DNA from 2 places in the Salinispora sp. CH2A1_6 genome. Region 1 is predicted to be linked to the other one. Evidence: riboswitches for the same ligand, from Rfam matches in the RefSeq annotation. Region 1 holds a riboswitch; the other holds the start of a gene.

Evidence for each region. A riboswitch is a leader RNA that binds a small molecule or an ion and turns the genes downstream of it on or off. The one in region 1 is predicted to bind cobalamin.
Region 2: it holds a riboswitch for cobalamin, as region 1 does, so the genes downstream of both, AC1UKG_RS17065 (hypothetical protein) here and AC1UKG_RS06915 (energy-coupling factor ABC transporter permease) in region 1, are expected to answer to the same signal.

What each region holds. Positions count from the first base shown of each region.
Region 1 is NZ_JBXEDG010000003.1:451,633-457,644, reverse strand. It holds gene AC1UKG_RS06930 (energy-coupling factor ABC transporter ATP-binding protein) at 1-852, opposite strand, end outside; gene cbiQ (cobalt ECF transporter T component CbiQ) at 849-1,589, opposite strand; gene AC1UKG_RS06920 (energy-coupling factor ABC transporter substrate-binding protein) at 1,591-1,908, opposite strand; gene AC1UKG_RS06915 (energy-coupling factor ABC transporter permease) at 1,905-2,585, opposite strand; cobalamin riboswitch at 2,615-2,786, opposite strand; gene AC1UKG_RS06910 (methyltransferase domain-containing protein) at 2,891-3,703, opposite strand; gene AC1UKG_RS06905 (radical SAM protein) at 3,700-5,292, opposite strand; gene AC1UKG_RS06900 (PadR family transcriptional regulator) at 5,426-5,989, opposite strand.
Region 2 is NZ_JBXEDG010000012.1:323,621-329,632, reverse strand. It holds gene AC1UKG_RS17075 (hypothetical protein) at 1-437, opposite strand, end outside; gene AC1UKG_RS17070 (prenyltransferase/squalene oxidase repeat-containing protein) at 434-1,888, opposite strand; cobalamin riboswitch at 2,046-2,118, opposite strand; gene AC1UKG_RS17065 (hypothetical protein) at 2,270-2,761, opposite strand; cobalamin riboswitch at 2,861-2,985, opposite strand; gene AC1UKG_RS17060 (SCO5389 family protein) at 3,171-3,563, shown strand; gene AC1UKG_RS17055 (hypothetical protein) at 4,502-4,966, shown strand; gene AC1UKG_RS17050 (hypothetical protein) at 5,345-5,821, opposite strand; gene AC1UKG_RS17045 (serine hydrolase domain-containing protein) at 5,928-6,012, shown strand, end outside.

The DNA of each region.
Region 1 (6,012 bases):
GTCCGACGCGGCATCGTTGCGCGGCGCGGCATCGTTGAGTAGCGCGGAGAGTTCGGCCACCGCGCGCGGGCGGGCCCCCGCCAGCTCCGGAATCCGGTCCAGGAGCCGGTGCACCAGCGGCGCCCACGCCGGCGCCAGGTGTGCCGCCGCGAGCAGCGCCGGATCGGCCAGGCCATCCACCGTTGCTACGGTGCGCACCCCGCCGCCAGCGACCACCGCCACCGCGTCCGCCCAGCGGAAGGCGAGGTCGACATCGTGGGTGGAGAGCACCACCGTCGTACCCGCTGTGTGCAGGTCGTCCAGGGTACGCAGCAGTGCTTCCACCCCGGCTGGGTCAAGCCCGGCGGTCGGTTCGTCGAGAATGAGCAGCCGCGGGTGCATCGCCACCGCACCGGCGATGGCCACCCGTTTGCGCTGGCCGTAGGAGAGCAGATGGGTGGGCCGCTCAGCGATCGCCGACACACCGAGCGCCGCCAGCGCCGCGTCGCAGCGCCGCCGAACCTGCTCGGCCGGGAGCCCCAGGTTGACCGGCCCGAAGGAGACATCCTGCCGGACGTTGGCGGAGAAGAGCTGGTCGTCCGGGTCCTGCACCACCAGTTGCACCTGCTGCCGCAGCTCCCGTAGGCCGGCCCGGGTATACCGGACCGGGATGCCGCCGACAGCGACCTGGCCCCCGGCGGGCCGCAGCGCGCCGGCCGCCAGCCGGAACAGCGTGGTCTTGCCGCCACCGTTCGGGCCCAGCACGGCCAACCGCTGCCCCGGGTCGACCCGAAGGTCGACCCGGGCCAGGATCGGCCGACGCGGCTGGTAGGCGAAGCTGACGTCGTCGAACTCCAGCAGTGGGGCGTTCACCAAGGGGACACCAATCCAGCACTGAAAGTAACGATCGCGCCAAGCAGCATCGCGGTCGCCGCGACGAACGGCACCGACACCCGACGGGCCGCCACCTGCACGGCGAGTGAACCGGTGTAGCCCCGCACCGCCAGTCCCTCCTCCAGCCGCCGCGCCCGGTGCATCGCCCGGACGAACACCGCCCCCGCCTGACCGGCCAGGGAGCGGTAGGCGGTCCGCCAGGTACGGAAGCCAAGCCGGGCCGCCTGCGCCTGCCGGACCGCACGCACGCTCTCCACCAGCAGGAAGAGCATCCGGTACGTCAGCGCGGCAACCTCGGTCACCGCCGGAGGGATCCCCAGCCGGTGCAGTCGTGGCAGGACATCCGACAACGGTGTGGTGGCGGTGAACAGCAACAGACAGGTCAACGCCGCCACGGAACGGCCCGCGGTCTGCGCCGCCACCGGCAGGCTGGCGGGGTCGATGGCCAGTCGGGCCGGAGCCGGCATCGACACCAGTAACGGAACCGTCGACGTGACCACGAAAAGCAGCGGCACCCGGGCCGCCCGCAGCACCACGACCAGTGGTACCCGTGCGGCGGCCAGCAGCACCACCGCCGCACCACCGGACAGGAGCGCGCCGGGCCAGGCGGGCAGGGCCACCGCGCAGATCAGCAGCCCGAGCGCGAGCAGCGCCTTCTCGGCGGGGTGCCGATTTCGCCAGGGCCCGGTGTGCGCGGCGATGTCGAGGGCGAACACGCTAGCCGCGCTGCCGGCCGGCAGCGTCGCGCAGCCGCTGCCGGGTCCGGGCAACACCGAAGCAGTAGCCGAGCAGACCGGCCCCGAGCGCGGCCTGGAGGGCGAAGAACGCCGACTCCAGCTCGGCCGACGGCGGCTCGTAGATCGGTGAGAACCATGGCTGGTAGTCGGGGTGGTCGTCCACAATGGCCTGCTCGGCAAGGGCGTCCGCCCCGGAGAAGGGTTCCTCCCCCGACCCGAGGCCGAACGCCAGCGGCACCACCGCCAGGAGCAGCACCGCGAGCAGCAGTAGCAGGTTGACCAAGGAGAAGCGCCTCATACCCGTACCTCCGCCGCCGGGCGCAGCAGGCCGAGCCGACGCAGGTCATCCCCGCTGGTCCGACTCAGCAGGCGGACCACCAGCACGGTCAGCAGTCCCTCGCTGATCGCCAGTGGGATCTGGGTCACGGCGAAGATCCCGCCGAACTTCGCCAACGCACCGACGATGCCGGACATCGGGTCGGGGAACGCCAGGGCCAACTGGACGACGGTGACCCCGTACGTTGCCAGGCTGCCCAGGGCCGCAGCGGCGAACACCGCCGGGCCCAGGCCGCCACCAGCGCGACGGACCACTGTGTAGCTCCCATACGCTACCCACGGGCCGACGATCGCCATCGAGAAGATGTTCGCGCCCAGGGTGCTCAGCCCGCCGTGGGCCAGCAGCAGCGCCTGGAACAACAGCACGATGCCGCCCAGCACGCTCATCACCGGCGGTCGGAACAGCACCGCCCCCAGCCCGGTGCCGGTCGGGTGGGAGCTCGACCCGGTCACCGACGGGATCTTCAATGCGGACAGCGCGAAGGTGAAGGCACCGGCTGCCCCGAGCAGCAGTTTCGATTCTGGATCTGCACGGACCTGCCGGACCAGGGCCCGGCTCCCGTGGACGACGAATGGCGCGGACACGACGAACCATGCCGCCGCCTGTTCCGGAGGGAGATACCCCTCGGCGATATGCATCGAATGACCTTCCCTTCCAGCACCTCGTGGATGAGATCCGTGTCAAGGCCGGTCTCCTGGCTTCCGGATCGACGTTCACTCCAGCCTTCCCAGGCCTGGCGGGGCCCAGTGGCATAGTCAGAGATCACTACCCGGTCACAGTGGCGAGGGCCGCGCCGGTCTTTCACCGGCTTCCCGTGCACCTTGACGGCGAGAGGCTATCGGGCGCCCGCCCTGACGGCAAGCTGTCGGCTCACGCCGATCGGTACCCGCCTCCGCCGGTCGCCGCGAACCGAACGCCGTTGCTCCGGCCCGAGCCGAGACGTTCAGCCCAGGCCAGAGCCCGGTTTCCTGGCGGTCAGGAGGGCGTAGCCGAGCACACCGTCGGCGACCGCGGCCCGGGCCGCGGCCAGGACCGCCGGGGCCCGGGCGAAGTCCAGGCCGAGCGCCGCCGCCTGATCCGCAGCGGTCAGCCGCAGCACGGTCAGGCGCGCCTCGATCTGGTCGATCATCGTGGTGACGGCGGGGTCGCGCCGTTCGGTGTGGGTTGTCGTCAGCCCCGCGCCGGCCAGCAGGGCGACGTACTCGTCGAGCGGGCGCGCATCGGCAACGCAGGCGATCCACGCGCCCAACCCTTTCAGTTCGGGGGGCAACCGGTCGGGGACGGCGACGACGTCGGCCAACCCCAGTCGACCACCCGGGACCAGTACCCGGGCCAGCTCCCCCGCTGCGGTGGGCTTGTCGGGGAAGGTGCAGAAAGCGCATTCGCAGACCACCACGTCAACCGAGTGTGAGTCGACCCCCAGCCGCTCGGCGTCTCCCTGCCGGAACCGCACCTGGTCGGCGAGCCCAACGGACCGGGCTCCCCGGGTGGCCGCCGCGACGTTGGGACCGGCGAGGTCCACACCGGTCACCGTGCAGCCGTACTCGGACGCCAGCAGCAGCGCGCTGGCACCCCGTCCGCTCGCCACGTCGAGCACACGTTCACCGCTGGTCAGCGCCAGTCGGGCGGCGAGTCGGCGGGTCAGCGACGAGCCACCGGGATGGTACGCCTCGCCGAGGAGCAGGGCGACCAGGTCCGAACCGTAGACCGCGGCGCAGCAACCCTTCGGGTACGCCGCGGGCTCACCCGTCGTCACCGGATCCGCCGCCCGACGTTGGTGGCGTCCGGTGCCACCCGCCGCCCGCCGGCGATGCCGTCGGAACGCTGGGCGACCTTGGACCCGTACGGGGAATCGGTGATCATTGAGCGCAGCGCGAGTGCGTTGGGCACCACGTCGGCGACCGGCACCCCGGACATCTGCTCGCGGACCTGTTCCCGGTAGCCGACCGAGTTGTAGGCGCAGAACGGAATCAGTCTGCCGTCCGGAGTGATCTCCTCGACGCAACACTTCATCAGCTGCCGCACGTTGAGGGTGTACGGGTCCTGGAAGTCCTGGATCACGATCATGAAGGCCCGGTCGGTCAGATTCGCCACCGCCTCGGGTAGGTTGACGCCGCAGGCGTCGGCGCAGTCCAGCGCCGCGGCAGTCTGGGCGAGGCGCGCGCTGGTCGTGTCGGTGCCCATGAAAGCCGACGCCGACCAGAGCTTCTCCAGCGCTTCTCGGACAGCGGGGTCTGGCACCACCCGGTTGGCGACGTAGTCGAGGTGTTCGGCAACATCGAGCAGCCGGGGAATCGGCACCACCGCGAAGTCCTCGGCGCCGGGCGTGCCCGAGGTGAGCAGATAGGTGATCGACCGGCAGGTCGGAAAGCAGCACGGCACCGGGAAGAAGTCCTCGGCCCGGAACCAGTCGGGTCGCTGCCGCGCGACGAGGTGAATGATGTCGGAGTTGGTCAGCCGGGTCAGCGGGTCGAAGGGCGTGTGTCGGCCGGAGTGGGTGACCGGCTGGAACGAGACGCTGCGCACCGCCGGGTGCGCGAGGCCGTGGCTGATGATGGCACCGAGTTCGTGCTCGTTGAGCCCCCGTTCGACCGCGGCCACCAGGGTGACGGTCAGGCCGACCTCGGCGCAGTTGTCCAACGCTCGCTGCTTGATCTCGCGCAGGTCCCGACCGCGGATCTCCCGGTGTGTTCGCTCGTCGAACCCGTCGAACTGCAGATAGATGTTGACCGCCCGACCGGGACGGTTCCGCTCGCCGAGCGCTGCCACGAACGCCCGGTCGCTGGCGAGCCGGATTCCGTTGGTGTTCAGATTGACCGCCCGAATCGGGCGGGCCTGTGCGGCGTCAACGAAGTCCAGGATCTGCCGATGGATGGTGGGCTCTCCGCCGGAGAACATCACCACCTCGGCCTCGCCCTCACTCGCCACGAAGACGTCGAGCATCCGCTCACACTGCGCGAGGCTGATGGCGTACCCATCGGGCTGGTGACCGGAGTCGGCGAAGCAGATCGGGCAGTCGAGGTTGCAGCCGGTGTTGACCTCGATAATGCCCAGGCAGGCGTGCTGCTTGTGTTCCGGGCACAGACCGCAGTCCGCCGGGCAGCCGTCGCGCACCTCGGTCTGGAAGGTCAGCGGGATCGTGCCGGGCTTGTTGAATCGGGCACTGTCGAGGTACATCCGCGCGTCGCCGTACACCAACGCCTCGAACTGGCCGTGCTCCGGACAGCGCTTACGGAGATAGACCTTGTCGTCGCGGAGGTTGACCTGCCCGTCGACGACGACCTTGCAGACCGGGCAGATCGACTTTGTGTACTCGACGAACACCTCATCCCGGTCCCGCTTCATGGCTCTCACCATTCCACGCCGCGCCGCCCCGGCGCCCCGGCTTGGTCGAATACTGCCCGGCGTGGGCTGACCGGATCGGCCACAGCTGGCTCGCGCTGGAGGCTGGGTGGAGGGCCACCCCGGCGCGGGCGGGTCAGCGCGACACTGGCACGCGCGCGCGGAGCAGGGCCGCCACCCGCTCACACCACTCGCGATTCTCCTGCTCGAAGCGACGCCCCCGCAGGCAGGTGAGGTACGACCCGATCCGGTCGCTCTCGCGCAGGAACGTCTCCTCGGTCAGGTCACCGCGCAGCTGCCGGAGCGTCCGGTCGAAGAGTTCCACCTTGGCGGCGGCGATGACCGCCCGCTCCTCGAGCTGGGCGATGACCGGTGCCGGGTCGAGCCGGTCCACGGCCTGGACCATGACGAGCAGGTCCTCCCGGATCGACGACGGCTTCGACGGCACGGCGGCGAAGGCGGCCAGTTCGGCGAGGCCGGCAGGGGTGACCGTGAACAGCCGCTTGTTGGGGCGGTCATGCTGGATGACCTGGCGACCGGCGATCAGCCCCGCCCGTTCCAGCTTGGTCAACTCGGCGTAGAGCTGCTGGGGTACCGCGTACCAGAAGTTGGAGCAGGAAACATCGAAGATTTTGGCTAGCTGGTAGCCGCTGTACTCCCCATCGAGCAACACCGCCAACACCGCGTGCCGCAGCGCCATGGCCACACCTCCCGGTCCGGGTG
Region 2 (6,012 bases), on a different contig from region 1:
AACGACCAGCCCTCGAAGCTTCCCGCCGGGGGCGTACGGTTCAGCACCCCCATGTTGCTGTAGGTCCAGCTGCCCCCGTTCGGGGCGTGCCAGTACGACCAGTAGGCGCTGGCCGGCGGCGTGTCGACACACTTCTCCGCGTCCGCCGACGGTTTGCCCTCGATCCGGCAGATGAATCCCTCGCCCCAGCGCAGCGTGCCGGTGATCTGGAAGCCGGCACTTTTCAGCGCGGCCAGCCCGGTGGCCTGGCTGCCCGGGGCGCAGCGGACCACGGTCCCGCCCCCGAGTTCGTTGAAGTCGACCACGACGGTGACCCCCGAGGCGTCCGGGCAGTAGCCGGCGGACCCGGCGGCCGCCGCCGGGCTCCCCGGTCCGATCACCGAGCCGGCGGCGACCAGGGCGACGGCCACCGCGCCGCGGAGTGTCCGGCGGCTCAATTCGCCCGCCGACGGCCGAGAATGAGCAGCCCCACGCCCCCACCGAGCAGCAACACCGCGAGCAGCACGTAGCTGGTGATCGCGGCACCGGTGGTGGGCAGCCCACCCAGACTGGAGGTGGTCGGCGTCGGCGTCACCGGAGCGCTGCTGGTCGGCAGCGCGGTCGTGGCAGAGGGTGACTCCGACGGGACGGTCCCGGTGGCGCTCGGCGTCGGGCTGGCGGTGCCGGTCGGTGTCGGCGATCCGGTGGCGGTCGGCGAGGCGGTGGGTGACGCGGTCGGCGAGGCGGTGCCGGTCGGGGTGGGCTGCCCGGTCGGCGGTGGGTCGAGGCCGATCCGACCCAGCGGCACCTGGGCGAGCCCGAGCAGCGCCTGGGCGGTGGCCCGACGCCACCGGTCCCGGTCGGCGTCGGCGAGGCCGTCGGCGACGGCGTCGGCGAGCCCGTCGGCGTTGTAGGCGATGGCACCCGCCTCCGCGGCAGCCGCCCCGCCGTTCGCCGCGGTCAGTTGGAGCGCGGCCAGCGCCACCGCCGCCTCGGCGGCTGCCGGGTCCCGGCCGGCCGCCGCGAGCGCCTGCCCGGCCAGGCCGGTGCTGTTGGAGTTCTTCCCGGGGGTCGGTCCGGAGTCGTCGAACGATCCGTCGGCGTGCTGCTGGGATACCAGCCAGTCCGCGCCCGCGTCGGCCGCGTCGCCCGCGCCGGTGGCACCGGCCTCGGCGGCGCTGAGCAGCGCCTGCACGGCCATCGCGGTCGAGTCGACATCAAGGGTGGCGTCGGGCTCTTCGTCGCAGGACGGCGAGGGCTCGCCGGCGATGTCCGGGTAGAGGCGGAAGCCGCCCGCCGCGCACTGCTGTCGGATGAGGAAGTCCACCGCGTCCTGCGGGACGCCGCCGCTGCGGGTCAGGCCCAGCACGGCGAAGGACTGGTCGAAGGTGTTGCTGGGGTCTGCGCCGGTCTGCGGGGTGGTCCGGCTGGTGATCCGTCCCCGCTGGTGGTCGGTGTCCGCTCCGGCGAGCAGCGACAGGGTCTCGGTCCGTAGGTCGTAGCCGCCGAAGTCGGTGGGGTCGGCGTTGGCGGCGGAGGCGGCGTAGAGCAGCTTCGCGGTCGCCCCGCCGTCGGTGAAGCCCTCAATGCCCCAGTGGTCGTAGCTGTTGTAGGTGCGTACGTTCGCCGCGATCTGGGCGGTCGCCGCCTGCCGGGTCGACGGATCCACCCCGGTGGCGGAGAGCGCGAGGAGGCCGTCGATGGTCAGCCCCCAGTCCTCCGGGGCGAACGGGCCGGGCAGGACGCCGTCGGTGAACTCGTCGGCCAGCCAGGACGCGGCTGCGCGCGCCGCGGCGGCGTGGTCCGGGTCGGGAGCCGCCACCACGGTCAGCGGGGCGGCGGCTACCGCGGCGAGGGTGGTTGCCGCGGCCGCGCCGAGACCGGTGGCGAGGCGTCGGGACAGGGCCATGAGGGGGTGCCTTTCGTAGCGGAGTCGGTGAGCTCCGGCAAGCACCCCGGGGAACGAAGACCCCGCTCCGCGTGCTGCGGTGAGCGGGGTGGACGGACCTCGGCGGACCGGACTTCACCCTGTAGACCTCGACAGTGGAAGCCGCTCGTCCCGGGCGGGGCATTCCGGCTCGCGAAAGGGTTCTCTCGCTCACGGCTGCGGGTCAGCGCCGGCGTCGCACCGGCTTTCCCCCGCGCGGGACTTATGCAGTTGTGCCCCGGTGTGCACCGGGCGCCCGTCACCGTATCGCCCGGGCGCGCGACGATGCCAGTGCGTGCGACGACGCCAGGGCCGAGACGAGCGCCCGGATGCGCCACTGGTCACACCGCCGGGCGCGGTGGCTCAGGGGGCGGGGATGCTCGGCGGCTCGCTGGCGCCGTAGGACCAGCCCTCGACGCTGCCCGGGGCCGGGTCGTAGTTGAGCACGCCCTTGTCGCTGTATTCCCAGTCACCGCCCCGGGGCGCGTGCCAGTACGACCAGTATCCGCTGGCCTGCGGGGTGTCGATGCAGGGCTCGACATCCGGGGTGGGCAGGCCGCCGAGCCGGCAGACGAAGGCGGGTCCCCATCGGAGGGTGCCCTCGACGGCGAAGCCGGCGTCCTGGATGGCGGCCAGCCCGGTGTCCGGGTCGCCGGGGGCGCAGGCGACCTCGACGTCGCCACCGAACGCGGTGAAGTCGATCACGACGGTGACGCCCGTGGTGCCGGCACAGGCGTCGGCGCGTGCGGCCTGGGGGGCGGGCTCGACAGCGGCCAGGGCGATCCCGGCGACGGCGGCGGCCAGCAGGCCGGCGACGCGGGTGCGGACGGTGTTTCGGAGGTGGGACACGACCATCAGGAGTGCCTTTCCGCCCTGCGGTCGTCAGAACCCGGGCCGGCCGCTGTTGGTCAGCGTCGGGTCGGGGCCTCCGACCCGTGGGCCACGACGGGTGGGTAGAGGTGCGCGAGCGTGGCGGGTATTCGGGCTCGCCGTCGGGACGTATCCCGACGGCCTACCGTTGCGGGCCAGCGCCGGATTGTGACCGGACTTCCCCCGCACACACGCGTTGGTGGAGTTGTCGCGACAGTCTGAGTCGGTGTGAGCAGCGCTGTCAAACGGGCTGCGGTGGGCACGCCACGAAGCGCGAATCGGCCGATTCCGACCGCGCCACACCCGGTGGCGTCATTGACGCGGTGGACGTTGCGTGGTGTGCTCAGTACGTAACGGTAATGAAAACCATGATCATTGTCAGCTGAGGAGGATCATGTCTCTCACCGTGCCACCGGACCTGTTGCGCTCCGCCGAGTCGGGCCCCGTTGACGACGACGCCTTCGTCTCCTGCGTCCGCGACTCCCTGCCGTACGCCTGGCAGACCGTCAGCCGGGTGGCGGCGGAGTTGGCGTCCTCCGACGCCGAGTTCGCCGACAACGTCGTCCCGCCGCCGACCGAGGAGGAGCGGGGTCAGCTCCTGCGCGCGCTGGCCAGTGATGCCATCCGGTCCAGCCTCGAGCGTCACTTCGGCGTCAAGCTGGCCTTCCAGAACTGTCACCGGGTCGCGGCGTTCCGACACTCCGCAGTGGACTCGGAAACCTACCGCCGCTTCGTCTCCGTCCGCGGTCAGCTGCTCAACCAGTCTCCCGAGCTGCGCAACTGTTGATCCGGTTGCTGCCCGGCGGGCCGGCGGAGTGACCTACCTCCACTGGCCCGCCGGGCACCCCCGATCGGCCGCCGCCGCGCTCCTGGCTCGCCGAGGTCGACTGCTGGCGGGCTGCCCTTGCTGAGTCCGCGCCCCGGTGCCGCTAACTCGCCGGCCGCTCCGCGCTTCGACACCACGGCCCGCTGCAGCACAGCGGTCGTGCTCGGTACCGTCCCGGCTGGTCCGTCGGCGGTGTGCGCCACGAGGTAGCTGCGTTGGCCGAGATAATCATACGTGTGTTTATCGAAATGTACTCTCGTCGCGTCGGCTTCTTTGGTCCGCGCGGCGGCTACCCCCGTCGGCCAGCCGCGTCGATGACCCCGTAGACCACCTCACCCCCCGGGGCCTTCGTCGCAGCCCGACAGGCGCGGCGCTCGTCCGCGGCGAGACCGGTGGCTGGTGCATGACGTCGCCGATCGCGGTGCAGGCCGCACCCTCGCGCATCGTCGGCATCGCCGGCACCTGGGCAGCGGCGGGCTTGGCCATCGAGAGCGCACCCTCGGTGCGGCATCCACCCGTTCCACAAGATGGGCGTGGCCGGTCCGAATCTCAGGGAAAGGCTGGCCGTCCCCCCAAAGTCAGTGGCGGCGAGGAACTGCACACCGTAGGGGCGCCCCGAAAAGTTACCCTTTACCCGTATTAATCAATGAAAGGGATAATGGTGTCACCGCCGGTGTCGCGCCAGTTATGCTGTAGGTGGCGAAGATTCTGGTTGCGTTAGCCTCGGCTGGGTGCTGGTTGTCGCCATAGGGAAGGCTGGCGCTGCTTCGGGGCGCGTTCCAAAACGGAGATGAATGTCGCCCCCCTTGAGGTGCGGGCTGATCGTGTGAAACTATGTCGACACTAACTACGACGGGGGTCGAGTGGGCTGGAGTCGCCCCCGATTGGGGGAAGTTCACGTGAGTGTGACCAGATCGCCGGGTCGTATGATGCTGGCGGCCATTGCGGCTTTCGCTGTCGCCCTGGGTTTCCCGGGCGTTGCCCAAGCCGAAGTCACTGCCCAGCAAAATCAGGATGACGCCAGCGTCCAGTCACTTGACGTGTGGACGGAGTACTGGGAAGGCGCCAACCTGATCGGCATCGGTAAATTCAATGCCGACCCGGTCGACGAGATTCCGGGGGATTCGATCCAGGCGTGCGACTATTACCCCGACGGCTGGCGGGTTGAGGTTCGGATGGACATCAATCCCACCGGAACCTGGGAGACTGATCGGGTTGCTACGACCCACGGCCATGCATCCCCCTACTGCAGCCCGTGGGTTTCTGGAAACTTGGCGGAGGAGACTCCGGTATTGGTGAAGGTCTGTAAGGTTCTGGATGCCTCCGAGGAGCATTGCGAGGATCCTGTCCCTGGCTGGGCGTAGAAGGCCCACTGAAGGTATTTCCTTCACCTGGTAGTGCCTACTGCGGTGACCTTCGCTCCTTGGGTCACCGCAGTATTGGCCTGCGTCGTTCAGATTAGAAAAGAGTTTCTTCCCGCCCCATTGCCACGTCATTTTGTGGCGAAATACCAGGGTGTAGCACCGGGGCGTGGATGTGGCGCGACCGATCGCCGCCATCTGCTCGGCGTCCGCGTAGCCGCACCGTGCGAGCGCGGGATGGTCGCTCGGCGGTTTCCGTCGGTGGGGCGCAGCAGCTTCGAGGCTGGGACTGACTCCAACGGCATCGGCCTGACCTCAACACCCCGTGGTCGACTACGTCCGCGACTTCCTGGAGTGCGTCAGTAGTAGCCGAGTTATCGGCTAACTGGGTGGCCTCGGCGGGGCGATGTTGCGGAAGCGCTCGTGTGCGGACTGGCGGCTGATGCCGAGCGCGTTGCCGATCTCGGCCCAGGAGAGTCCGGTCGCCCGCGCCTGGGCCACGGCCTGTTCGATGAGGGGCCGTTGCCAGCGCTCCACCTGGGCGAGGATGCCGAGCGCCTGTAGTGGCCAGGTGGTAGTCAGGTCGGCGACGTCGTCCCGCAAGGTGTCGGAGCGGTTGAGCAGCCAGCCGGGTGGAGTGGCGGCCAGGAGTGGCCGGATGTGCCCGCCCCACTCAGAGGTGGCCATCCAGCGCCCCTCGTCAGCGGCCGGGTAGTCCCGGCTGCCGACCCAGCCGCAGCTACATCCGGCCCGGTAGCCGACGGCGTCGGCCGGCGCCGTGGTATCCGTCTTCAGCGCCCCGTCCGGCAGTCGGAATCCGACGAGCTCAGCATGCCCCGGAACCATCTCCTCCGTCATTCAGCCAGCATAGGCCCGTCAGGATTGCCTGACGCTTCCAGTAAGGTTATCTTGACGACGTGGCTTCGGGTGGTCGGCACCCGGAGCCGGAACTCCGGAGGGAAGCATGCCCGTGGCACACGGCACCGTCGCGCCGGGATACGAGCCGGTCCGAGCGGCATTCCAGGCGAACTTCGAAGCAGGCTCCGAGA